DNA from 4 places in the Bacillus sp. 5RYD7K genome. Region 1 is predicted to be linked to each of the others. Evidence: riboswitches for the same ligand, from Rfam matches in the RefSeq annotation. Region 1 holds a riboswitch; each other region holds the start of a gene.
The links. Region 1 has a riboswitch for S-adenosylmethionine ahead of metN (methionine ABC transporter ATP-binding protein MetN). Riboswitches for the same ligand answer to the same signal wherever they lie in the genome.
Positions count from the first base shown of each region.

Region 2: it holds a riboswitch for S-adenosylmethionine, as region 1 does, so the genes downstream of both, ACQE26_RS15985 (phosphoadenylyl-sulfate reductase) here and metN (methionine ABC transporter ATP-binding protein MetN) in region 1, are expected to answer to the same signal.
Region 3: it holds a riboswitch for S-adenosylmethionine, as region 1 does, so the genes downstream of both, mtnW (2,3-diketo-5-methylthiopentyl-1-phosphate enolase) here and metN (methionine ABC transporter ATP-binding protein MetN) in region 1, are expected to answer to the same signal.
Region 4: it holds a riboswitch for S-adenosylmethionine, as region 1 does, so the genes downstream of both, ACQE26_RS18285 (bifunctional homocysteine S-methyltransferase/methylenetetrahydrofolate reductase) here and metN (methionine ABC transporter ATP-binding protein MetN) in region 1, are expected to answer to the same signal.

Region 1 covers NZ_CP191200.1:1,646,206-1,651,500, reverse strand. The annotation lists gene metQ (methionine ABC transporter substrate-binding lipoprotein MetQ) at 1-450, opposite strand, end outside; gene ACQE26_RS08190 (methionine ABC transporter permease) at 464-1,132, opposite strand; gene metN (methionine ABC transporter ATP-binding protein MetN) at 1,125-2,150, opposite strand; SAM riboswitch class I at 2,256-2,362, opposite strand; gene ACQE26_RS08180 (SCP2 sterol-binding domain-containing protein) at 2,474-2,824, opposite strand; gene ACQE26_RS08175 (thioredoxin family protein) at 2,921-3,241, opposite strand; gene ACQE26_RS08170 (toprim domain-containing protein) at 3,250-3,612, opposite strand; gene ACQE26_RS08165 (YusG family protein) at 3,680-3,916, opposite strand; gene gcvH (glycine cleavage system protein GcvH) at 3,971-4,354, opposite strand; gene ACQE26_RS08155 (arsenate reductase family protein) at 4,414-4,770, opposite strand; gene ACQE26_RS08150 (acyl-CoA dehydrogenase FadE) at 4,884-5,295, opposite strand, start outside.
Region 2 covers NZ_CP191200.1:3,258,768-3,264,062, reverse strand. The annotation lists gene ACQE26_RS16005 (dihydroorotate dehydrogenase electron transfer subunit) at 1-76, shown strand, start outside; gene ACQE26_RS16000 (dihydroorotate dehydrogenase) at 76-1,011, shown strand; gene pyrF (orotidine-5'-phosphate decarboxylase) at 980-1,699, shown strand; gene pyrE (orotate phosphoribosyltransferase) at 1,696-2,328, shown strand; SAM riboswitch class I at 2,430-2,534, shown strand; gene ACQE26_RS15985 (phosphoadenylyl-sulfate reductase) at 2,661-3,362, shown strand; gene cysP (sulfate permease) at 3,375-4,439, shown strand; gene sat (sulfate adenylyltransferase) at 4,487-5,295, shown strand, end outside.
Region 3 covers NZ_CP191200.1:3,499,448-3,504,742, forward strand. The annotation lists gene spo0E (aspartyl-phosphate phosphatase Spo0E) at 42-302, opposite strand; gene ACQE26_RS16965 (1,2-dihydroxy-3-keto-5-methylthiopentene dioxygenase) at 573-1,112, opposite strand; gene ACQE26_RS16970 (methylthioribulose 1-phosphate dehydratase) at 1,128-1,757, opposite strand; gene mtnX (2-hydroxy-3-keto-5-methylthiopentenyl-1-phosphate phosphatase) at 1,715-2,419, opposite strand; gene mtnW (2,3-diketo-5-methylthiopentyl-1-phosphate enolase) at 2,416-3,630, opposite strand; SAM riboswitch class I at 3,712-3,811, opposite strand; gene ACQE26_RS16985 (pyridoxal phosphate-dependent aminotransferase) at 3,848-5,044, opposite strand; gene ACQE26_RS16990 (carbon-nitrogen family hydrolase) at 5,137-5,295, shown strand, end outside.
Region 4 covers NZ_CP191200.1:3,729,529-3,734,823, reverse strand. The annotation lists gene ACQE26_RS18290 (pentapeptide repeat-containing protein) at 1-503, opposite strand, end outside; gene ACQE26_RS18285 (bifunctional homocysteine S-methyltransferase/methylenetetrahydrofolate reductase) at 897-2,738, opposite strand; SAM riboswitch class I at 2,828-2,949, opposite strand; gene ACQE26_RS18280 (YajQ family cyclic di-GMP-binding protein) at 3,050-3,541, opposite strand; gene ACQE26_RS18275 (CvfB family protein) at 3,641-4,537, shown strand; gene ACQE26_RS18270 (DUF3941 domain-containing protein) at 4,708-4,830, opposite strand; gene ACQE26_RS18265 (DegV family protein) at 4,879-5,295, opposite strand, start outside.

The sequences.
Region 1 (5,295 bases):
TCCGGCTTTTTCAAGCATCGCCAGCATACGGCCTTGTTCAGCGACGTTGTTTGTCATGATGATGGTCGCGCCTTTAGGCAGGTCTTTCAGTGATTTGTATTTTTTCGTATAAATACCGAACGGCTCAAGGTGAACGGCTCCGGCATTCACGAGTTTGTAATCTTTATTTTCTTTCATTTCCTGTTCAAGGTAAGGAACATGCTGGAAGTAGTTCGCATCCACTTCATTATCAGCTAACGCTTTGTTGTACATTTTGTAATCGTTCAGCACTTTTACTTTTAATGTGTAGCCTTTTTCCTTCAGGAGCGGCTCCGCTTCTTTTAAGATTTCAGCGTGCGGCGTCTTTGTCGCAGCGACGACGATTTCCTTTTTATTTGATCCGTTTGATCCGCAGGCGGCCAAAACTCCCGCGAACACAAGCAGCAGCGCACTTAGTACAATCTTTTTCAATGTAAATCCTCCCTTATCTTTTGTCTATTATATTTGTAATCACATCACCGATGATTTGAATGATAAAGACGATGATGAGTATAAATACTGTCGCTACAAACGTTACATCCGTATTATTGGACTGGTACCCCTCTACATATGCAAGGTTTCCGAGTCCGCCTGAACCGATGGCGCCGGCAATGGCGGTAGATCCGATCAGGGCGATGGCTGTAACGGTGATGCCCGAAATTAACGCAGGCATTGATTCAGGAATCAGCACTTTGAAGATAATCGTCGATGTCTTTGCTCCCATTGATCTGGCAGCTTCGATGACTCCTTTATTGACTTCCCGCAGCGCGATTTCAACAAGCCGGGCATAAAACGGCGCGGAGCCGATAATCAGCGCAGGCAATGCGGCGTTCGGCCCTAAAATCGAGCCGACTAAAATCTTAGTAAAGCCGAGAAGCAGAATAATTAAAATAAGAAACGGAATAGACCTGAAAATATTAACGACCGCCGCAATCACGGTGTTAATGATTTTATTTTCCCATAAGCTTCCCTTGCCCGTTAAAAAGAGCAGAAGACCGAGTATCGCTCCGATGACAAATGAAAAGACTAAGGCGATGACCGTCATATAAAGGGTCTCGTATGTGGCCGTCCACAGCTCGGTTAAATCAACGTTCGGGAACCATTTTTCAAACATTTGTGATCACCTCTGCTTCTACCTGTTTGTCTTTGATGAACCGGATCACGTTTTCTACTTCTTTTTCCTGACCGTCAATATGGATGAATAAAGAACCGTAGGCTCCGTCCTTCGTCTGTGAGATTTTCCCCTGCAGAATATTGACGTCCACCTCAAAGTTTCGGATCATCTCCGTAATGAGGGGCTGCTCGGCGGCCTGCCCGACAAATGAAAGCTGAATCGTTTTTCCTGTCGCGGTTTCCTGCAGAAAATGCTGGATGGTTTCTTTCGTCTCCTCCGGTTCTGTCACCTGCTGAACGAAACGCTTGGTCATCGGTTCGCGCGGGTTTCTGAAAACTTGGAGCACTTCGCCTTCTTCAACGACTTTCCCGTTTTCCATAACGGCGACTCTGTTGCAGATTTTTCGGATGACGTGCATTTCATGGGTAATGAGCACGATCGTCAGACCGAGTCTGTCATTTATATCGGATAAAAGATCCAAAATTGAATCGGTCGTCTGCGGGTCGAGCGCTGATGTCGCTTCATCGCACAGAAGGACTTTCGGATTGTTGGCGAGCGCCCGGGCGATGCCGACACGCTGCTTTTGACCGCCGCTCAGCTGTGACGGATAAGACTTTTCTTTCCCCTCTAATCCGACCAGTTTAATCAGCTCATCGGCGCGGCGGACCCGTTCGCTTTTTTTCACGCCGGCGATTTCCAGCGGAAACATAATGTTCTCCCGAACGGTGCGCGACCACAAAAGGTTAAAATGCTGGAAAATCATGCTGATTTCCTGGCGCGCTTTTCTCAGCCCGCGGCTGCTTACTTTATTTAATTCCGTCCCCGCAACTTCCACGATACCTGACGTCGGCTTTTCAAGGCCGTTCAAAAGACGGATTAAGGAACTTTTACCAGCTCCGCTATATCCTATAATTCCAAATATTTCGCCCTTTTTGATATCAAGAGTGACATCTTGGACAGCATTGACATCCCCATGCTTCGCTTTATAAATTTTTGAAACATTTTGAAGATGGATCAAAGCAATCACCTGCCTTACACTATTCTAAGAAATCTTCCGGTTTTCTACGCAAAAGAAAAGCCTTTCTGCAAAAATGAGCAGAAAGGCTTATTGAAAAAGGCCTTTCTCTCATCTTTCAAAGCAGACCGCTTTGAGTGAATTGGCACCATTTCAACATCGTTGATGGTTGCCGGGCTTCATAGGGCACTTCCCTCCACCTCTCTTGATAAGAGAAAACATATCGTATTTTCGTCCGGAAATTCTTACTGTAGAATAGCACGGCGAATGATAAAAAGTCAATAAAATAAATAATGGAAGCTATTGTCACATAGTAGATTGGCAGTTTACGGCCGTTTGCTGATCGTCTGAAAAAATCCGTTTGTCAGCCAGAGGATGGCCTCCAGCTTCAGCAGGGCCCGGAATGATCCTTTCACTTTGAGTTTTCCGCTTTGGATGAGCTTCTGCAAAGAGACATCACCGTGCAGGAGATGGATGATTTCCGTCTGGTTTCCGTAAAAGGTCAAATTAGATTTTTCCTTTGAAACCGACGTTTTTCTCATTTCTCCCTGTCCGTTAATTGAGACCGTTAAGGCTTCCTTTTCTCCCTGGAATGTAATCAGCAGCGTTGAGGCGTTTAATAGCGGTTTCAAAAACAGATGCTGTCCGTCATTCTCCAAAACTTCTATTTTCTCCACTCGTATAACCTCCCGTTTTAATGGCCATACATACACTTTCTCTTTTTAACGGACAGAACCCTTTATAAACCGCACGACATTTTCCTGTAAAAATTGTCACATCGGGAACGTTTGCGATGTTTTTTGTTTAATCAGCTCATATAAATAAGAAACGGAGCGGAAGGCGTATCCTTTCTCAACAAGTTCTCCGCCTTTAAACAGCAAAAAGCACGGAACGCTCTCAATCTGATAGGCTTTGGCGAATGCGGGGGAATAATTCACGTTGTTTTTATAGAAGGCGGTGCCGGGCAGCATTTCTTCGACGACAGAAAGCATCTTGGACGCCAGCTGGCATGTGCCGCAAAACGGGGTGTACAAATACAGGAGATAGACGTCATCCTGAATCAATTCGAGTTCATTTTCTTGGAGTTCTTTCATTTTGATTATCACCTCAGGTCGTTCTTTTTCAAAAATACAGGGTCTGCATCAAGGCCGGCTCTGATCAGCACAGATGCGAGATGATGGCCCGGGCACGACTCGACTTGCCTGTATGTTCTGTCTATATAGATATGGCGCGCTTCGGGAAGCTCCCGTTTCAGCTGTTTTCTTAATTTTTCTCCGGATTCATCTGCGTCCGTTAATATAAAGACGTCTCTGTCAAACAGGCGGTCCGCCAAATCTTCCAGTTCGGTTTGGCCGATCGTCCCGTTTGTACAGACGATTTCCGCGGGTTCGATGAGCACTTCTCTGACTTTGATTTTATCCGATTTCCCTTCTACGATGATCACCTTTTCATCTTCGTTGTTCATAAGCATCACCTGCCGATTGTTTTAGCGTCAGATTAAAAAAGAAGGCAGTGAAATTCACCGCCAACTGTTAACACCAGCCGTTCTCATAATCGCAATCCACATATTTCGGATCACTGCCGTTTATGACATCGGCTGTTTTATAAAATTTTTGATTCTCAAATGAAAAGCCCTGTTTGAGCTCGTACTGGTTCATGCCTGTCATCTCGCCGATGGCTTCATTTTCATGAAACAAGGAAAACCGGCCGTTTTGAAAGCGGCCCGTGACGTTTTCCGTCACATCGACCTTTTGTTTATCAAAAGCCATATTAGACACCTCCCGTTACAGATAGAATGTCCAAATGGCCCTTTTGCTATCCGATCAGTCTTCCTGTGTCATTTCGTCATACTGCTCGGAAGTCATGAGGTTTTCGATTTCTTTAGCATCAGCCGGTTCCACGACGATCATCCACGCTTTTTCATACGGAGATTCGTTTACGAATTCAGGGCTGTCATCAAGGTCTTCGTTCACTTCCGTCACCGTTCCGTTAATCGGTGCGTACAATTCGGATACGGTTTTGACGGATTCTACGCTGCCGAATGGCTCGTCCGCTTTAATTTCAGCGCCGACTTCCGGAAGCTCGACAAATACGATATCGCCAAGTTCGGCTTGCGCGAAATGTGTAATCCCGATACGGGCTTTTCCGTCCTCAACTTTGACCCATTCGTGCTCTTTGGAATAACGCATATCTTTCGGTGTGCTCATCTAAATCCCTCCAATTTTTTCTTATAATAAGAAGATACCATAATTCTTAGAACGCGGCATTACATCCAATATTTTTCGAATTGGTCTTCTTTGAAGCCGACAGTGACTTTTTCGCCGTCTGTCGTAATCGGGCGTTTCAGGAGCATACCGTCAGATGCCAGAAGGTCAAGCTGTTCATCCTCTGACATATGATACAGTTTTTCCTTTAGGTTCAGCTCGCGGTATTTCATGCCGCTCGTGTTGAAAAACTTTCTCAGCTCAAGGCCGCTCTTTTCATAGAGGTCTTTAATTTCTTCTTTCGACGGAGTTTCCTCCACAATATGTATCTCGTTTATTTCCTTACCGCGGTCTTCCAGCCATTTTTTCGCATTACGGCACGTTCCGCATTTAGGGTACCAGTAAAAATTTAACGACATCTTCTTCACCCCTTGTAAATGATCGTCGTTATTTTAACACAATCACTTGTAAAAACCTATAACGTTGCTTCATGAAAAAGCGCTCCGGATGAAGGAGCGCTTACAGCATGTGATCAGACGATATATTTTTCTTCACGGAAGACAGCGGCAGCCGCTTCACGTTTTTTCCGGATCAGATTTTTCGGTGTCAGGCGCGTCAGTTTGCGCAGCACGGAAAGCATCATGCGGAGGGAATCTCCTTCCTCCATGGCGATCAGTGATTCTTTGGCATGCGCTTCAATATTCTGAAGGGCTTCCTGGGCAAAGATCTCCGTATATAACAGCTTTTGCGCGGCTTTTTCGGCACCGTCCGCCGCAATCGCTTTTTCCGTTCTGAGGACAGCAGATTCCAAAGCGTACACCGCGCTGACGATATCAGCGATGTTCACCATGAGTTCCTGCTCGCCTTCGATCTCTTTTCCGTATTTCTGCGCCGCGAGCCCCGCTGTCAAGAGGGCGATCTTTTTCGCCTGTCTGACAATGTAT
Region 2 (5,295 bases), 1.6 Mb from region 1:
GGGCGAAAGCGATACGTCGTATGTAAAAGTCTGCCTTGACGGGCCGGTATTTAAAGCTGAGGAGGTGGCGCTGTAATGTTAGAGGTGAATCTGCCGGGTCTCCAATTGAAAAACCCGATCATCCCCGCTTCCGGATGTTTCGGTTTCGGGAAGGAATATGCCGGATTTTACGATTTATCATGCCTCGGAGGCATCATGATTAAAGCCACCACGAACGAAGCCCGCTTCGGAAATCCGACACCGAGAGTGGCGGAGACAAGCGCGGGAATGCTGAATGCCATCGGACTGCAAAATCCCGGTCTGGAGCATGTGCTCAATCATGAGCTGCCTTGGCTCGAACAGTTTGACACGCCGATTATCGCAAACGTCGCGGGTTCTCAGGTGGAAGACTATAAAGAAGTAGCCGAACGCATCAGCCAAGCGCCGAATGTGCATGCGCTTGAGCTGAACATCTCGTGTCCGAATGTCAAAACGGGCGGGATTGCTTTTGGAACTGATCCCGCCATGGCGGCCGATCTGACAAAAGCGGTGAAAGAAGTTTCCGCAGTGCCTGTGTATGTGAAGCTTTCTCCTAATGTCGCAAACATAACCGAAATTGCGAAAGCGATTGAAGCGGCCGGTGCTGACGGGCTGACGATGATTAATACACTCGTCGGGATGAGGCTCGATCTTAAGACGGGACGGCCGATTTTAGCAAATAAAACGGGCGGACTGTCAGGCCCGGCGATCAAACCGGTCGCCATCCGGATGGTATACGAAGTCAGCCAGGCCGTTCAAATTCCGATTATCGGGATGGGCGGCGTCCAGACCGCAGAAGATGCATTAGAATTTCTTCTCGCCGGAGCAAGTGCAGTTGCCGTTGGGACGGCCAACTTCGTCAATCCGTTCGTCTGCCCGGAAATCATTGAACAGCTCCCTCGTGTGCTGCGCCAATACGGCTATCAATCTGTAAGTGAATGCATCGGAAGGAGCTGGAAACATGCAGAACAACCTGCCCATCATCGCGCTTGATTTTGCATCAGGAGAAGAAACTTTAGCGTTTCTAGATTTGTTTGAAAAGGAAAGGCTGTTTGTCAAAACGGGGATGGAACTTTTTTATCAGGAAGGCCCCGCCATCATTCATCAATTAAAAGAACGGAACTGTGATATATTTTTAGATTTGAAGCTTCATGATATTCCGACTACAGTCAATAAAGCGATGAAGCGGCTTGCGGGTCTCGGCGTTGATCTCGTCAATGTGCATGCCGCAGGGGGCGGACGCATGATGCGCGCAGCTCTTGAGGGGCTTGAAGAAGGCACGCCGGCAGGCAAAAAACGCCCGTCATTAATCGCAGTCACCCAGCTGACGAGCACTTCAGAGCAGATGGCGAAGGAAGAGCTTCTGCTGCAAAAGCCGCTGTTAGAAACGGTTGTACATTACGGCAAAATGGCTGAAGAGTGCGGGCTGGACGGAGTGGTATGTTCAGTTCATGAAACAAAAGCCATTTATGAAGCGGTCCGGCCGTCATTTCTGACAGTCACGCCGGGCATCCGCACGGCCAATGACGCAGCTGATGATCAAGTCCGGACGGCGACTCCGTCATTTGCGAAAGAAAACGGTTCGTCAGCCATTGTCGTGGGCCGTTCAATTACAAAAGCGGAAAACCCCGTTAAAGCATATGAAGCCATTAAACTGGAATGGGAGGGCGTTCGCCGATGAAACAGGCTATCGCAAAACATCTATTACACATTGAAGCTGTCTTTTTACGCCCGAATGAGCCGTTTACGTGGGCGAGCGGCATTCTATCGCCGATTTATTGTGACAACCGTCTGACATTGTCGTATCCAAAAGTGAGAAATGATGTGGCGGACGGGCTCGGCAGACTGCTGAAAGAGCATTTCCCCGAGGCGGAGATGATCGCGGGCACTGCCACGGCAGGCATTCCGCATGCTGCGCTTCTCGCAGACCGTACAGGCGCTCCGATGTGCTACGTCAGAAGCAAACCGAAAGCGCACGGCAAAGGAAATCAAATAGAAGGCGCCGTTAAAAAAGGACAAAAAACAGTCGTGATTGAAGATTTGATTTCTACCGGGGGCAGCGTGCTTGAAGCTGCGGCGGCCCTTCAAAGAGAGGGCGCGGAAGTTCTCGGCGTCATTTCAATTTTTACATACGGACTGCCGAAAGCAAGAGAAGCCTTTAAAAAAGCGGGTCTGCCGTACTACTCGTTAACAGATTATGACACGCTGATTGAAGTAGCGCTTGAAAACGGAACGATACATTCAGATGACATTGAGAAACTGAAATCATGGAAACAGAATCCCGAGTCAAAAGATTGGTTTAAAAAATAATGACAATAAAAACAGGCCTCAGGGCCTGTTTTATTATTCCTATCAAAAAACTCGGGTTGACTTCTGTTAGAATTGTGCTAAAATTTAGTACAAATCTAAAAAGCTTATCAAGAGCGGCTGAGGGACTGGACCGATGACGCCCGGCAACCTGCGTGACATGCAAGGTGCCGCATCCAGAAAAATGCACAGCATTTTGAAGATAAGGGCTATAACGGGTCACTGTCTTTCATTCCGCTGGATTGAAAGTTTTTTATATGAAAAAAGATTGAGGGATAAGACAACCGGCAGAAAACAACAGCTGTTTGATTGTCTCCGGGAGGAGGAAAGAAAAAATGCTAACGTATGACACATGGGAGGAACCGGAGATTACATTTCCGGAAGACGATTCCTATAAAGGCGCGCTGTCCGTTTTAAAATGGGCATACGGCCACTACGGAGACCAGCTTGTTTACGCGTGCAGCTTCGGGATTGAGGGAATCGTCCTGATCGATTTAATTTCTAAAGTGAAAAAAGACGCGGAAATCGTGTTTCTCGATACAGGACTTCACTTTAAAGAAACATATGAAACGATCGAAAAAGTGAAAGAACGTTACCCGGGACTGAACATCATCCTGAAAAAGCCCAGCCTTACTCTTGAGGAACAGGCCGAGGCTCACGGAGATAAACTGTGGGAAAGAGAACCGAACCAGTGCTGCTTCATCAGAAAAATTCTGCCGTTAAGAGAAGCGCTCGCCGGGCGTCCGGCATGGCTGTCCGGCCTCCGACGCGATCAAGGGCCGAGCCGGGCGAATACGAATTTCCTGAATAAAGACGATAAGTTTCAATCCATTAAAGTATGCCCGCTGATCCACTGGACGTGGAAAGACATCTGGAGATATACATCCAAGCATGAGCTGGATTATAACATTCTTCATGATCAGGGCTATCCGAGCATCGGCTGTGAACCGTGCACTTCACCTGCGTTTACCGCAGAAGACCTGCGGAGCGGCAGATGGAACGGAATGGCGAAAACAGAATGCGGACTGCATGAATAAAGGAGCTGCACAATGGAATTAGCCGCTATTTTATTCTGCCTGTTTTTCGCCATGAATATCGGAGCCAGCGGAGCCGCGGCTTCAATGGGAGTCGCTTACGGGTCCGGCGCCGTTAAAAAGAAAACGTATGCGCTGATTATCTGCGCGGCCGGCGTCCTGTCAGGGGCGGTTATCGGCGGCGGAGAAGTCGTTAAGACGATCAGCGGCGGAATCATTCCCGAACAGACCATTACGCTCACCATTGTCTGTATTATTATCGGAGCGGCGGCGTTATCGTTATTCACGGCGAATGTGCTCGGCATTCCGCTGTCGACGAGCGAGGTCACCGTCGGGGCGATTGTCGGGGTCGGCGTTGCGTACAAAGTATTGTTTCTGCAGCATCTTTTGGTCATCGTGATTTTTTGGGTCCTCGTTCCGTTTGTCGCGTTCTGTTTCACGTTTCTCGTATCGAAGGTATCCAGTTCTCTGAATATTCGAGTCATTTCGAGCCGGAAACAGAAGGTTTTGGGGGTTGTCCTGCTTATTGCGGGGTTTTGGGAAGCTTTTTCAGCCGGAATGAACAACGTCGCAAATGCGGTGGGCCCTTTAGTTGCCGCCGGCGTGCTCAGCGTGTCCAAAGGGACGCTGTACGGAGGCATCTTTGTCGCTCTCGGCGCTCTGCTTTTAGGACGCAGAGTGCTTGAAACCAACGGGAAAAAGATTACGAGATTTTCCGCCGGCGAAGGCATACTGCTTTCCGGAACCGGGGCCGGGCTTGTCATTATCAGTTCCGTGTTCGGTCTGCCGGTTCCTTTGGCGCAGGTGACATCATCATCAATCATCGGTATCGGAATGGCCAAAAACGGGCCGAACGTTTTTCATAAAGAAGTCGTGAAAACGATGCTCAAAGTATGGGTCGTTTCGCCGTTTTTGTCACTGTCGATTTCGTATCTGCTTGTCTCTCTGCTGTTAAAAGGAGATTACTATTCCATCTTTATGATGGCCAGCGTGCTTTTGGCAGCTGGCGGAGCCGCCAGTCTGATGAAAGCTATCCGAAAAGAGAAACGCTCTGTCCATGAACAAGGCGGGGGCATTTAACTATTAATCTGAGTTTATTTATCTGTTAACTGGGAGGAAAATGTACTATGAGTCTAGCACCGCACGGAGGAACATTAGTTAATCGGGTGAATGAGCAGTATGATCTAACATCCGTCCAAAAAGAAATTGAGCTGGATTTGATTTCGTTTGCTGATTTAGAGCTGATCGGAATCGGAGCCTACAGCCCGATTGAAGGATTTTTCACAGAAAAAGATTACGTGTCAGTCGTTGAAAATATGCGTCTGGCATCCGGGGCCGTCTGGTCTTTGCCGATTACGCTTCCGGTCGATTCAGAAAAAGCGGCTGAGCTTGCTGTCGGAGACACCGTAAAACTGACTTACGGCGGAGAAACATACGGCGCAGTGGACATCGAAGATATTTATACGCCGGATAAACAAAAAGAAGCCGTTCACGTATATAAAACCGATGATGACGCTCATCCAGGCGTGAAAAAACTATTTTCACGCGGCGATACGTATGTCGGCGGGCCGATCACATTAATCAAAAAAGCGTCAAAGCAGTTTCCTGAGTTTACATTTGAACCTGCTGAAACGAGACGAAGCTTTGAAGAAAAAGGCTGGAAAACCATCGTCGGTTTCCAAACGAGAAATCCGGTTCACCGCGCTCACGAATATATCCAGAAAACCGCGCTTGAGACGGTTGACGGCCTGTTTTTGAACCCGCTCGTCGGTGAAACAAAATCAGACGACATTCCGGCGGATGTCAGAATGGAAAGCTATCAGGTGCTGCTCGATCATTATTATCCGAAAGACCGCGTTTTCCTCGGCGTATTTTTGGCGGCAATGCGGTACGCGGGACCGAGAGAAGCCATTTTCCACGCGCTTGTCCGCAAAAA
Region 3 (5,295 bases), 1.9 Mb from region 1:
TCATGAAGCGCATTCAGTCTTCGTTATCTGTTTATCATCAATCATTTGTTTGCTTCATATGCAGGCATGACGTCACCGCGGGAGAACAAGCCTATTTTCTTCACAAGGCCCTGTATTCCTTGGTGATGTGTGCGTTCACGGTTTATCAGCTGCTGATACGCGTTCATCAGACTGTCCAGTTCCTGACTGTGTCTGATCGTGTCATATCCTGTAAACCCCTGCCTGTTAGCCGCATCTATCATCATTTTTCTCTTTTCATCAATAGATACTAGCAATTTTTCTTGTTCAGAATAACTGCCCATTCACTTCACCCCTCACCGCTAAAAGAATAGGAAACAAGTTTGATTGGGTTATTGAGCATTATTACAGATTATACTTTATTTGTAAACATTTTTTTACTAAATAACTTAATTTTTCATTTCATATTGGAATCTTTACTATGATTACGAGAATAATACCCATTCAGGTAATGATATAAACAAAATGCGCCCATTTAATGCATAAAAAAACAGAGATTTTATATTACAATAAAAAACCTCTCATGCGGCTGACCGCATGAGAGGTTCGGACATCTATCCGTTTTGCACACTTTCATTTTCATAAATCGGCACCCATCCTTCAGTCGTCACGAAGATTCGGATTGCGACGACCCGGCGGTCCTCCTGAAGCGTAAAGTAGTGGCGGATGTTCTCCGGAACCGAAATCAAATCCCCCGGATTTAAACGGACATCAAAAAAAGTGCCGTCTTTGCCCTGAATGACGAAGATGCCGTGCCCGCTGACGATAAAGCGGACTTCATCATCCGTGTGGTGATGTTCTCTTTGAAAATTTTTCAACAGCTCATCAAGATTGGGTGTTGTATCTGATAAAGAAATGACATCCTGAGACCGATAGCCGCGCCGGGCTGAAATATCCTGAATCTCCTTGTCAAACACCGTGAGAATCCGGTTTTTTTCATCTTCGGTTAGATCGTATTTCTCCGAAAGCTCAGGCGGAAGTTTTTCAATGTTCCACTGCTCATAGATCACCTCTTGTTCGTCTAAAAAGCGCGCTACTTGTTCCTGATGTTCAATGATCGTATTCTTTTCGTCATGAATTCTGATTGTCGCCATTTTGCATTCCTCCTTTTATTTTACAAGCTGCGGCCGAAGTGACAGAAGCTTGATGTGACAGCTGAATAAAAATTCATAGGCTTCCAGCACCCTTTTTGCCTCAAACGCGGTCCGCCCCCATGCCGTAATGCCGTGGTTGCGGATTAATACCGCGCCTGATCCGGCGTCTGCATGGCGCGCAAAGCTTTCGGCCAATGCCGGGATGTGCGCCGGATTGTCAATGATCGGAACGGTCACCGACGCGTTTTCCTCCCACAATCCGAGCGCCTTAATAATCTCCTGCCCCTGAAAGGTGATCTGTTTTTCATCCCCGTAGAGCTCTGAGATGACATTATTATTAACGGTATGGACATGCAGACAGCAGCCCGCGTCTGTCTTTTGGTATAAGTACGTATGGAGAAGCGTTTCTGCCGAGGGTTTTAAGGAATGGCCGGTCTCAGCGGGCTCCCCGTTCTCATCGACTAAGAGAAAATCTTCGTCTGTTTCTTTTCGTTTGTCTTTTCCGCTTGCTGTAACGAGAAACGTCAGCGGCCCGTCGGATACTTTGATGGAAAGATTCCCGCTTGTAGCCGGGAACCAGTCTCTTTCAGCCAGCTCGCGCTTTACTTCGGCAAGTTCGCGCCAGCGTTCTTCTTTTGCAGCCATGACTGCACCTCCCCGATATTTTCGATGCCTGCTTTCACTTCATGAAAATCTTGAAAAGGCTGATGCTGAAGACCAAGCTCTTTGCATTCAGTCAAAAGATAATCTCTCGCAAAACACATATCGGATAACTTTGCAGCCTCGACATCCGTCACCGAATCACCGATCATAATGAGAAATTTCTGCCGGTCGGATAGCTTCCGGATGACTGACGGTTTGCAGCAGCCGCACTGATTCGTGCAGGCTTCGTCACAGGCGTGCGGCCAATTGATATGAATATATTCATTGTCAAAGGATGCATGATTGCAAAAGATCCGCTCTTTTTCTACGATGCCTTCTAAAAGCGGATGCACAAAAAAGTCCATCCCTCCGCTTACGATGTAAAACGGGAGATCGTTTGACCGGACAAACGAAACAAAATCCAAAAAGCCGTCCCGTATTTTCGCATCCTCCAGAATAAAGTCAGTCAGCTCTTCTTTTAAGCTGCTCGGCAGCAGCCCGAACATCCGGCCGACTCCTTCCTGAATTGATATGCTTTTAGACAGAACACCGTCTTTTAATTCAAGCCACTCAGGGGGTGCGAATTTTTTCATCATGCTGACAATGTTGTCGTTCATGGTGACTGTTCCGTCGAAATCACAAATAATCAGCGGTGTGCGGGTCATACGGTTTCCGCCTTTCCCCATTTGTCTAATGCGAGCTGAAGATCTTTGCACGACGCGGCTTTTTCTTCAATCGGCTGTGCTTCAAGCACCGCATCAATGATGGCGCGGAACGCTCTTCCGCCGCCCTCGGCTCCTTTCGGATGGCCGTGAATGCCTCCGCCTGCATTGATGATGTGATCAATACCGAAATCACGCATCAGCAATGGCACCATGCCGGGATGAATGCCTGCTGACGGGACGGCAAACGTCGGGTGAAAGACGTCGTCTTTTACACATTCATGATGGATCGCAAGTGCGGACTCCTTCGGAAGAGCGACGGATCCGTATGGTGACGGGAATAAGCTGAAATCGGCGCCGCAATAGCGGTTCAGCTTGCCGAGCAAAAGGGCGTGCGATAAACCGTAAACGGGAGATGATGTAAACGCGCCGCTGACCGCCGGGTGCGCCATAATCGGAAGCGGGATTTCCCTGTCTTCAGCAAGGCTTTGCATGACGTCTAAGCCGTAGGCGAACACATTCAGTAAGAGGGCGTCTGCCCCGAGTTCTGCCGCGCGTCTTGCTTTATCCCGCAATTCAGAAGTCCTCCCCGTCAGGTTTACGGCGTACAGCGTGTTATGCCCCGTCTCCTCCCGCGTTTCCTTCAGGACTTGTTTTCCTTCGATAATGCGGGTTTCAAACGGAGCCAGTTCATTTTCAAAGAAAATTTCGTCATCTTTAATAAGATCCACGCCGCCGAGCGCCTGTTGTCTGAGCTGCTCTTTAATGTCGGCAAGATCACGTCCGATCACGCCTTTAAAGATGCTCATCAGAAGCGGTCTTTCAAATTCGCCCAGCAGTTTGCGAATGCCGTATATACCGAATTTCGGCCCGGGAAGGGAACGTTTAAACCCTTCGGAAAATTCAAGATCAGTCAATTTTATTTTTCCGTCCAGTGACAGCTTTCCGAATACCGTCGTCAGGACGGCCGGTATATCTTTTGAAAAGTTCGCCTCAGGATAGGCGATGGTGATGATGGATTGTGTTTCGTTTTCTTTGGCCCCTTCTTTATCCTCAACTTTCACGACCCGGCCTTTATGCTTTCTGAGCTGTTCCTGTTTCACCAGGGGCAGATCCGTCCAGGAGCCTACCGTCAGCCCCGCCGCAATCTGTTCCGCCCGCTTTTCACTGTCCGTTGTGTCCGTCAGAAGATATGTTGCCAATACTTCGCTCATGCGTGAACGCCTCTCTTTCTTTCGCAAAACATAAAAAAGCCTCTTCCTTATGAGCAGAAAGAGGCTTCGTGTTATGTCCGAATCTTATCTCTCAGCTCCTGCTGCAAGAATTAGCACCGTGCTTTATCAGTCGGTTGCCGGGCTTCATCGGGCTCGTCCCTCTGCCTGCTCTTGATAAGAATAATGATTTTATAAAGTATTTTGAATTATCGCATTGTTATCCTGATATGTCAATGCTTTTTCGGGTGAAAAGATTCAGCTTCCCGATCCGTTCCGCAGCTTCTTTAAGTCTTTCTTCACTTGTCAGAAGACCGACTCTTATATAGCCTTCTCCCCATTTTCCGAACCCGTTTCCGGCTGCGACCGCGACATCCGCTTTTTCCAAAAGCAGATCTGAAAACGACTGCGACGTATAACCGTCCGGCACCGGAAGCCATGCAAAAAAGGAACCCGCCGGAGCCGTCACATCCCAGCCGATATCACGGCAGGCTGCAATCCAGGCATTGCGTCTCGACTCATATCTGTCATTTTGCGCTGCGACGCACGTCTGATCCGCCAAAAGAGCGGCGGCTGCCGCCTGCTGCGCCGCGGGAAATAGGCTGACAAACATATGATCTTGATAAAGGTTGATCGCTTCGATGACAGACGCGTTTCCGACGGCAAATCCGACCCGCCAGCCCGCCATGTTATACGTTTTGGACAAAGTATAGATTTCAATCCCCGTTTCTTTTGCGCCTTCTGTCTGCAAAAAGCTCAGCGGTTTATGCCCGTCAAAACCGACGGCCCCGTATGCGAAATCATGAACGACACAAATGCCGTTTTGTTCCGCAAAGCTGACCGTCTCCTCGAAAAACGCCTTTGTTGCCACAGCACCGGTCGGATTATTCGGATAATTGAGATACAGCAGCTTCGCCTCGTTCTGCACCGTTTCAGGAATTGCGCTGTAATCGGGGAGAAACCCTCTATCTTCCGTCAGCGGCATCATTTCCATTTTCGCTTTCGCAAGGGCGACCCCCGACCAGTAGTCAGGATATCCGGGATCAGGCACAAGAATGGTATCTCCCGGGTTCAAAAGACATTGCGGAAGCTCAACAAGCCCCGCCTTGCCTCCGAACAGCACGGCTACTTCCGTTTCCGGATCAAGCGTCACCCCATACTCCCTTTCATAAAATTCAGCCGCGGCTTTTTTGAAGCTGTAAGCGCCCCGGAATGATGAGTATTTATGATTTTCCGGCCTTTCGACGGCGCGCTTCATTTCTTCAACGATATGCTGAGGCGTCGGCTGATCGGGGTTTCCCTGTCCTAAATTGATGATGTCTTTGCCTTCTTTCAGCTTTTGATTGACCTTTTGCACCAAAGATGCAAAAAATTGTTCCGGCAGCTGTTTGAGTACATCTGAGACTTCAAAGTTCATATTTTCACCTTCTAAAAATGTCTTGAAATGATAGTCCATCATCATATATGGTTAAATAAAAAAAGTAAAGAGAAACTTGAGGTGTATAAAAAATGAAATGGACCGTTTCCTGTTTGCAATTTGATATTTCATACGGAAATCCTTCAGAAAACTTCAAAAAAGCAGAAACTTTAATCGAGCAAGAAAGCCGCCATGCTGATGTCATCGTGCTTCCTGAGCTGTGGACGACCGGCTATGATCTCACACGGCTT
Region 4 (5,295 bases), 1.9 Mb from region 1:
TTAAAAAGGGACGTGCCGATGAAGTTCGCGCCGTTCAGATCACATGCCTCAAGATCTGTGTGTTCCAGCGCGGCATCATTCCACTCGCTTTCTGTAAGAGCACACGTGTCGAACCGGACATGCTTCATATTGGAATAGCTGAAGGAGCTGTAATTTGCGAGGCAGTCTTCAAACCGTACATTGCGCATGGCAGCATCGGCCAGATTCAAACCGAGAAGTTTTGAATGCTGAAAGACTGTTCTATGGATGATGCTTCCGCTGAAATCTGCGTTTGAAACATCACATTTTTCAAACAAAACATCCGTACATTCCATATGTCTGAAAGAGACATCTGTAAAAACGGTATTTCTGAAAATGACTTTTTCGGCGCGCAGGCCGTGCAGTTTGCCGCTTATGATGCCGTTTTCAATGACGGCTTCTTTGATCTGATCGTCCTGAAGCGCTTCAGCGAAAGAAAGCACCGGCAGCTCTTTCGGGATTTTCGGTTTTTGGATCGTATTCATCTCATACTCCCTTTTCATAAAAAATAGCTGATCAGCAGTTGACAGATATCGTTTCATACCTGGCGCACTTGCCGAATTGCATGTTGCTTTATGAACAAAGGGTAATAAAAAAGCGGGGAGGCGTCAATACGGCAGCTGATGCAAAAGCGCTCAGAGGATGCTTCTATGAGCGCTTTTTCTGTTTCAGGAGAATTCTTTACACATGATCACATGGGGGCCGAAGCCGGGTATTCAAAGGGGCCGCCCCCATTCCTGCCAGATTAACATGCTTCCCGCTTTTTGAGTCCGATATTCCTCAAGCGCCGCCGTGCCGCGCAGCACGTCGTGTCTGATCGCGTACGTGTCTTCTGCTGTGATAAAAAGCCGCCTGTATGTCAGGCGGCCTCTTGATTATCAATGCAAATATACATCGGCCCGCTTTTCATCCTTTTGCTTAATATAAGCAGCGAGCTCTGACGTCAAATCAGAACGGAGAAACGGGGTGATTAAATAAATTCCGTTGAACAGTTCGCACGCCGTGTCAAGAAGCGATTTGGCGATGGCGAGGCCCTCGGCTTTCTGCTTCCGCTTGTCTTCGCCGGCGAGCGCCATTTTTTCGCGGATGCTGTCAGACAGCTTAATGCCCGGGATTTCATGATGAATGAACTCTGCATTGCGGCTGCTCGTTAACGGCATGATTCCGATATACACCGGTGTATTGAGATGTTTTGTTTCATGATGAATGTCAATGAGCTGCTGCTCCGAATACACAGGCTGGGACACGAAGTAGTCAGCGCCGCACTCGATTTTTTTCTCCAGCCGTTTTACGGCCTTATCCAAATGACGGACATTCGGGTTAAACGCCCCGGCTACGGAAAAGTTTGTTTTCTTGCCGAGCGGTTTCCCCGATAAAGAAATACCCTCGTTGAATTGTTTAATCAGCCTGATCAAGTCAAAGGACGTTAAATCATAGACGGAGGTAGCCCCCGGAAAGTCGCCGATTTTTGAAGGATCGCCGGTGATGGCTAAAATGTCGGTGAGCCCGAGCGTATCCAGCCCCATTAAATGTGACTGAAGGCCGATGATGTTGCGGTCTCTGCATGTAATATGGACGAGAGAACGGATATCAAGGCGCTCTTTCAGCAATGAACCGCAGGCGGCATTGCTGATCCGCGGTGTCGCCAATGAATTGTCGGCGAGCGTCAGTGCTTCTATGCCGGTTTCCTTTAATTCTGCCGCCGCTTGCAGAAATTTGTCAAAATTCAATTTTTTTGGCGGGTCAAGCTCTACGATAATTGACCGTTTTTGCGCGGCGATTTCGTTTAAACCCGGCTCGGTCCGTTCATCCCGGACTGAGATGACTTCTTCTTCCCGCCTGATTTTCACTTCTTTATCAGTGACCGGTGAAAGTCCGCGGACCGCTTCAGCCATGGCTCTGATATGGTTGGGCGTCGTGCCGCAGCAGCCGCCGATTATGCGAGCGCCCTGAGTGCGGAATTGTACGGCGCTTTCCCGGAAATAGGCATCGTCCGTATCATAAACAAGCCGGCCTTCTTCTAAGGACGGAAGGCTGCTGTTCGGATAGACCGATAAATAAGCGTCACGGAAAATCGGCACTTCGGTGAGCGCTTCAATCATGTGGTACGGGCCGAGCCGGCAATTGATTCCCGTTATATCAGCGCCGAGATCGGCAATTGACCTGAGAGCTTCCCGAAGCGGCGTTCCGTCCTGAAGCACGCCCTGTTCGTGCATGGATACGTTCAGCATGATCGGAAGTTCCGTTTCTTTTCTGGCGATCTTCAGCACTTCGCGCGCCTCTTCTAAATCATAGTATGTTTCCAAAAGCAGGCCGTCCGGCTCTTCGTGCAGCAATAAATAAAGCTGCTCCCGAAAGCTGCGTTTAATCTCTTCAAGGCTGTAGGCGTTTTTGTTAAAGGTGCGGATGCCGCCCATCGTTCCCAATACATAAGCGCCGTCTGAGGAAGCGCGCGCGATTTTGACCGCTTCCTGATTGATTTTTTTCGTTTCATCCTCAAGGCCGTATCTGGAGAGCTTAATAAAATTCGCGCCGTACGTGTTCGTCTGGATGATGTCTGCACCTGCTTCCACGTATGCCTTATGTATCCGCTTGATCTCATCGGGCTTAGATACATTCAGTTCCTCAAAACATCTGTCAATGCCGTAGGAGTAGAGGAGAGTGCCCATCGCGCCGTCTCCGATTAAAATCCGTTCTTCTAAGTCTTGTAATAGTCCCATTGTTTGCCTCCTTCATCACATTCAGCAAGGAAAAAAGAGAAATAAAAAAAGTCTTCTTAAGAAGAAGACTTTGTAATCATTTGTCTCTCTTCTTATCTTCCAAGCTGTTTTTAGCTTGCTGGATTTAGCACCTTGGTCATGGTTTGGGTAAACCACTACACCGGTTGCTGAAGCGTCGTCGGGCCAGTCCCTCGGCTTCTCTTGATAAGAACGTTCATGTAATTGTCATGGGTTTCCAAAACTTAACTGTGAAAATCCCTTTCTCCAAATTTACCGAAAATAGAGACAATAATCAATAGGAATCACATAATTTATCTGAAATTAATAAATTGAACGTCAATCGGCAGGTCTGCTCCGCGGACAGCTGCAATAATCTGCTGCAGATCATCTTTATTTTTTCCGGTGACGCGCACTTGGTCGTCCTGAATCTGCGACTTAACCTTCAAGCCGGAGTTTTTAATCACCGCGTTGATTTTTTTGGCGTTGTCTTTATCAATGCCCTGTACAAGCTTCGCGCGCTGGCGCACCGTGCCTCCCGATGCATTTTCGATTTTGCCGTATTCAATGTTTTTCGTCGGCACGTCCCGTTTAATCAGCTTGCCGCTCAGCACATCCTTGAGCTGATTCAATTTAAACTCATCATCAGAAATCAGAACAAGTTCTTCCTTTTCTAAAGTCACATCGCTTTTAGATCCTTTAAAGTCATAGCGCGTGCCGATTTCTTTCAGCGTCATCTGAATCGCATTCTGCACTTCAGGAAATTCAACTTTGGATACAATATCAAAAGAACTTTCTTTTGCCATGAGAAAACCTCCTATAACATTTCACTTATGTGTTGATTATAGTAGAATAAAGAGAAATGTCCAACAGCACAAAGCATGAATTTGTGCGAATTGGAAAAAATGAGAAAAACATCAGCCTCTGACGGGCGAAGCAGGAAGGACGATAACATGAAACCAGGGCAGCAGCTCACGCTTAGTATAGATCACCAGACCGATTTCGGTTATTTTTTAACGGACGGCGAGGATACGGTTCTTTTACATAACAGTGAAATCACGGAAGATATCGAAGACAGAGATGAAGTGGACGTGTTTATTTACGTCGACCATCAGGAAAGGCTTGCGGCGACGATGAAAAAGCCGCTCATCAGCTTTTATGATTACGGATGGGTGGAAGTGACGGACGCTGTGGAAGATATGGGCGTATTCGTCGACGTCGGTCTGTCAAAAGACGCGCTTGTCGCAACGGAGCACCTGCCTCCGTACAAATCCGTCTGGCCGCAAAAAGGCGACAGACTGTATTGCATGCTGAAGGTGACAAGCCGCGGGCGCATGTTTGCCAAGCCGGCGCCTGAGGATATCATCAGTGAATTATTTACGGACGCAGAGGAAGACGTCATGAATCAAAACCTGACGGGCACGGTGTACAGACTGATCGCATCTGGCTCTTTTATGATTACAGATGAAGGCATCCGCGCGTTTATTCACCCTTCAGAAAGAAAGGAAGAGCCGAGACTCGGCAGCCGCGTGACAGGGCGTGTCATCGAGGTGAAAGAAGACGGGTCCGTCAACATGTCGCTGCTGCCGAGAAAGCAGGACGCGCTTTCGGTTGACGCAGAAGAGATTCTGACCTATTTGAGATCAAGAAACGGCGCAATGCCTTACGGAGACAAAAGCCATCCTGACGATATCCGCGAACGGTTTCATTTAAGCAAAGCCGCCTTTAAGCGGGCGCTCGGGCACCTGATGAAAAACGGCAAAGTGTATCAGGAAAACGGCTGGACATACGAAAAACAATAAATATTCTGCAAAAACATCGGTGAACAAAAACCGATGTTTTTTATTTCCGCAAAATCTGCTATATCCTGTATTTATTTATCAGGTCCGCCGGTTTACTTTGTAACTGGCGCACTTATGGCCGTACAGAAAAAACAGCCCTCTTTCTCTAAGGTAAGAGAGCTGTTTTGCATTTACAGATGGTCCGGTTTTTTTGAATTCTGGTTTTTTCCCGCCTGCCGGTTTTTTTCGGCAAGCCGGTTCTTTTTTTGATTTAAGGCGTTATGATCCAGCGGTTTTTTGTCATCATCTTTCATGCGGCAAAGCCTCCCTTCTTTACGATAGGATGCCCGCGGCATTGGAAATTATGGCTTCAGGAAAAAAATCGCGAGCGTTCCCGGACCGGAATGGGCGCCGATGGCGGAACCGATTGAATGAAGAATGATCTCTTTCGGACCGAACGCATCTTCAATCATCTCTTTCATGCGAAGCGCCGTCTCTTCATTGTCGGCATAGCTGATTCCGACTGTTTGATCCGCCCAATCGCCGCCTTCTTCCTTCATCATTTCTAAAATCCGTTTAAACAGTTTCTTCTGTCCGCGCAATTTTTCGAGCGGCACGAGTCTGCCGTCAGCCACATGCAGGATCGGTTTGATGTTCAAAAGCCCGCCGACAAAAGCGGACGTTTTTGAAATCCTGCCGCCCCGCGCGAGATAGGCGACATCATCGACCGTAAATATATGTTTCATCCGTGCGCAAAAGCTCTTTACAGACGTTTCGAT